DNA from 2 places in the Nocardia sp. CA-135398 genome. Region 2 is predicted to be linked to the other one. Evidence: riboswitches for the same ligand, from Rfam matches in the RefSeq annotation. Region 2 holds a riboswitch; the other holds the start of a gene.

Region 1 (2,452 bases), 1.9 Mb from region 2:
CGGCCGCGGAAGTCGGGGGCGATATCCTCGACCACCAGCGCGCGCACCCGCTCCGGGCAGCGCGCCGCGAATACCCAACCGTGCAGGCCGCCCATCGAATGTCCGATGACCACCATGGGTTCGGAAATTTCGGCTGTGGCCGCGGCGAGGTCGTCGATGAAGGCCTCGGTGGTCAGCTCCGCGGGCGCGGGACGACCGTGACCGGCGGCGTCGAAGGTGTAGACATGGCCGAACTCGCGCAGCCAGTCCAGATGCTCGCGCCAGGTGCGGGCACTGCCCATAAGTCCGTGCAGCAGCAGGATCGGCACTCCCGCTCCGCCTTCGTCGTACAACACTGTGTTGATTTTGCAGCGCCTGCGGCGCTGCGTGTTCGCGGCCCCCTGGTGTCTCGCGTCCGAGCGGCCGAGACTCGCGACTTCGTCGCATGCGCTTCGGCCACTCGGCCGCGAGACGGGTCGCGAACGTCGCTCGTAAGACTCGCTCCGATTGGCCAGAGTCTCGCTGTCAGCTCGCCATCATCGGGCGACCTCGAATGTGCCGTGGGCGGCCGGTGAGCGCAGACGTATCGTCGGTGCCATGGCTGTTGTGAAGATCAATGCGATCGAGGTTCCGGAGGGCGCGGGCCCCGAATTGGAGAAGCGATTCGCCCATCGCGCGCATGCGGTCGAGGGCTCGCCGGGCTTCCTCGGCTTCCAGTTGCTGCGGCCGGTGGCCGGGGAGAACCGGTACTTCGTTGTCACCCAGTGGGATTCGGAGGAGTCGTTCGCGGCGTGGCGGGACGGTCCGGCGCGGGAGGCGCATGCCGGTGAGCGGCAGAAGCCGGTTTCGACGGGTGCCTCGCTGCTGGAGTTCGAGGTCGTGCTGGACGTCGCGGCCAAATCCGCTTCCTGAAACCGCTGGACAGACGCGGCGCGCGACTCGCCCATCCCGGCCTGGGCAAGTCGCCCGCCGTGTTGACTGCGGGTACGAACGGATGTCACAGTTCGAAATGACAAACGCGAGGGTGATGCGGTAATTCGGTGAAATTCCGAAGCGGTCGCGCCACTGTGTTCTTGCACCGAGTCCTTGGTGCCGGAAAGCCAGACACCGGCACCTTCGCACCGAACAACTCACGGGACGCGCATCCCTAGGAGGACTCGAATGGCTATCGCGCATTCACCTGGTCGGGCAACTGATTCACTCGGCACACTGCTCATCGCAGTGGGCGTCGTTCTTCTCGCATTGCTCACGCTGTACCTGGTCGGCTTCGACCAGGGCGTCATCTCGCGCAGCGGGATGTACCTGCATGAGCTCATGCACGACGGACGTCACCTGCTCGGTGTGCCGTGCCATTGATCGGATCGCTCAAGACCCTGCTGCTCCGTGGCCTGCTGGCCGGTCTCATCGCCGGTCTGCTGGCCGCGACAGTAGGCTATTTCGTCGGCGAACCCAAGGTCGACGCCGCCATCGCGATCGAAGAAGCCAATACCGCCGAGCACGCCAAGGAACCGGCCGGGCACACGCACGGTGACGAGGAAGAACCGCTGGTCAGTCGGTCCGGACAGAAGTTCGGGCAGTTCCTTGCGCTCGGACTCGCCGGGGTCGCGCTCGGGGCGATTTTCGCTTCGGTCGCATATTTCGCACGCCGCTACACCTCCTTGTCGGGGCCGAAACTCGCGCTCGGTTTGGCGCTGGCCGGTTGGACCGCGATCGTTGGGGTGCCGTTCTTCAAGTACCCCGCCAATCCGCCCGCCGTGGGTGATCCGGACACCATCAACCAGCGCACGTGGCTGTGGGTGGCGGCGGTTCTGCTCGGTTTGGTCGCCGTCGGTATCGGGCTGTACGTCCACAAACTGCTTGCGGCGCAACTCGGTACGTTCCGGCTGATCGCGGGAGTCGCGGCATTCGTGCTGATCGTCGTGCTCGGGTACATCCTGTTGCCCGGTGTCAACGAGGTGCAGGACGACTTCCCGGCGGTGCTGCTGTGGCAGTTCCGTGCGGCATCGCTCGGCGAGACCGCCACCCTGTGGGCCTGCCTCGGCCTCGGTTTCGCGGCGCTCACCGAATTCGCCACGCGCGATAGCACTCCGGTACGAGAAACGGCTGCTACCGCAGGCTGATCCGGAGTTCGAAATGCGAAAGGCAGTGTCGGTTGTATGACCGGCACTGCCTTTTCTCTGCGGCCACGAACCGACCCACCGCCCTCGGTTTCCGTGGCATTCACCGGCCTCGTCATCGCGCTGCTGTGCGGTGTCGGTGAGGCAATCACCTACACCGCAGTGCAATTGGACCGCCCGAATGCCGATATCGGCTCGCTCGCAACAGGTCTGATTGTTCGCGGCGGCATCTATCTGGTGGTTCTCGGCGTGGCCGTCCGGATGGCGCGCGGTGCCCGCTGGGCCAGGATGGTGCTCACCTTCGGCATCGGCGTAATCGGCCTCGCCTCGCTGATCATCGAACCACTGGCAGCCAC
Region 2 (2,452 bases):
GCACGTACTCGGTCTGATCGATCTCACCCTTGCGCAATGCCGCACGCGCCAGGCGGATTGCGGAGGTCTGCGGGTACGAACCGATCGTCGTCGTCGGTAGTGATGGCAGCCGCAGTCGCTCGGCTTGCAATGCACGTCGCTCTTCGGCGGGAGCGCGTCGAGTTGCATCCGCACCAAGCGCGGCCAGCCGGGCCCGAACCTGCGGATTGTCCAGCCGAGGATCGGTGCGCCTGGTGGCGAGAGCCGCACGGACCGTAGCCAATTCGTCGTCGATCGCCTCGGGTCCCGCACTCAGTCCGGTCGCGAGCAGCCGGACCTCGGCGACCTTCTCCGCGCCGAATGCCAGCCACGAACGCAACTGCGCGTCGAGGCCGGTTTCGCTCGCCAAGGTGTAAGGCACATGCAGCAGTGAGCAGGAACTCGACACCGCAACGGATTTCGCGCACTCCAGCACCGTGCCGAGCGTCGCCAAAGCCTTATCCAGGTCGGTCCGCCAAACATTTCGACCGTCCACCACACCCGCAACCAGCAGCTTGTTCGTCAACGCCGGCACACCGGAGAGATCGGCAACAGCCGTGAAATCCAGTGCGATGCCTTCGATTTCGGTCTCGACCAAGGCGCTCAGTGCAGCACCCGGCCTGCCGAAGTAGGTGGCAACGAGCAGCGCAGGACGATCCGTCGCGCAGGACAGCTCGGCATAGGTGCGCCGCACGAGTTCGACCTCATCAGCGGTCAGATCGGTGACCAGGACGGGCTCGTCGAGCTGTATCCACTCCGCGCCCGCCACGGCGAGCAGCCGCAACAGCTCCCGATAGAGCGGCACCAACTCCTCCAGGCGATCCAGCGTCGCACCGCCGGTCGTCTTCGCCAGCTTCAGGAAGGTGATGGGGCCGACCACCACCGGTCGCGCGGGCACCCCGAGTGCCAGCGCCTCCCGCAGCTCATCCAACACCTTCGATGGATGCAGCGAGAACACCGTCTCCGGACCGATTTCCGGCACCAGATAGTGGTAGTTGGTATCGAACCACTTGGTCATCTCCAGCGGTTCGACCGTATCGGTGCCGCGTGCCGCCGCGAAATAGCGATCCAGCGGATCGGCGATACCGGCCACCCGGGGCGGCAGCGCGCCGAGCAGCACGGCGGTATCGAGCACCTGGTCGTAGTAGGAGAACGTGCCGACAGGGATGGAATCCAGTCCGGCGCTGTGTAATTCGGTCAGCTGGTCGCGCCGCAAATCGCGGGCGATCGCGTGCAGTTGCTCCGCGTCGATGCGTCCGGCCCAGTAGGACTCGGTGGCGCGCTTGAGCTCACGGTGCGGCCCCACCCGCGGGAGACCGAGAACCGTCGCGGTGAACGGGTTATGCGTAACAGTCACGAATTTCTCCAGTGCTGAGATCGAAGACCAACGCCCTACGAGCTAGCGGAGACCGAGTGACGTGCCGGAGCACCGACGGAGCCCGACAATCACACCAGAGGTCCGCGCGCCCAATCCACGAGGCGGTGGCCGCCGGATACGGCGTATCCGACACGGCTGGCAGGTCTTCGGACTTGCGGGCACGGGCCTTCTGGCCGACCCCATATGGGGCTCACCTACTGGCCGTCGCTTCCCGGGTCGACATTTCGAGCGACCTGCGATCAATCGCTACGGCCTACCCAGTGCTGATGACGGCGGTCGTTCCCTGCATACCGCTGCGGGACAGTCCCGGATTCTCACCGGGTTCCCTCTCATCCGCGCACCGGTCGAACCGATCCGCGAACTCGACTCCGTACGCGACGTCGGGGCTCCATCTCGTCTACGCACGGCGAACCAGCTGCGTCAACCAGCATAGTCGGTAGCGCCACTCGATTTCCCGACGTTGCGCCAGCCAACACCCGGCGCTGCGTCAGCCAACACACAGTTATGTGTCAGCGGTATGAACAGAACTTCGCAAGCCTGCTAGGACCGGTTGTGAAGATTTCTGCAAAAGTGACTTCCCTGTCAGGCCACGATTCCGGGCCGGGTACCTTAGTTCAATGTTCTCGAAAGTCTTGGTTGCCAACCGTGGTGAGATCGCCATCCGCGCCTTCCGCGCGGCCTACGAACTCGGCATCGGGACGGTCGCCGTCTTCCCATACGAGGACCGCAACTCGGTGCACCGGTTGAAGGCCGCGGAGTCCTATCAGATCGGCGAGCAGGGGCACCCGGTTCGTGCGTACCTGTCGATCGAGGCGATCATCGCCGCGGCCAAGTCCGCGGGTGCTGATGCCATTTACCCTGGTTACGGCTTCCTGTCGGAGAACCCGGACCTCGCGGCGGCGTGTGCGCGTGCGGGCATCACCTTCATCGGTCCGTCGGCCGAAGTGCTCGAACTCGCTGGTAACAAGGCCCGCGCGATCGAGGCGGCGCGGGCGGCGGGTCTGCCGGTGCTGAAGTCCAGCGCGCCGTCGGCCGATGTGGACGAACTGCTGGCCG

Evidence for each region. A riboswitch is a leader RNA that binds a small molecule or an ion and turns the genes downstream of it on or off. The one in region 2 is predicted to bind cobalamin.
Region 1: another riboswitch for cobalamin. It lies ahead of ACQP1T_RS02805 (CbtB domain-containing protein); the one in region 2 lies ahead of metE (5-methyltetrahydropteroyltriglutamate--homocysteine S-methyltransferase).

The regions. Positions count from the first base shown of each region.
Region 1 is NZ_CP192084.1:627,295-629,746, reverse strand. Features, by position in the region: gene ACQP1T_RS02815 (alpha/beta fold hydrolase) at 1-335, opposite strand, end outside; gene mhuD (mycobilin-forming heme oxygenase MhuD) at 577-891, shown strand; cobalamin riboswitch at 955-1,109, shown strand; gene ACQP1T_RS02805 (CbtB domain-containing protein) at 1,141-1,335, shown strand; gene ACQP1T_RS02800 (CbtA family protein) at 1,326-2,099, shown strand; gene ACQP1T_RS02795 (hypothetical protein) at 2,136-2,452, shown strand, end outside.
Region 2 is NZ_CP192084.1:2,492,910-2,495,361, forward strand. Features, by position in the region: gene metE (5-methyltetrahydropteroyltriglutamate--homocysteine S-methyltransferase) at 1-1,375, opposite strand, end outside; cobalamin riboswitch at 1,517-1,756, opposite strand; gene ACQP1T_RS11035 (pyruvate carboxylase) at 2,014-2,452, shown strand, end outside.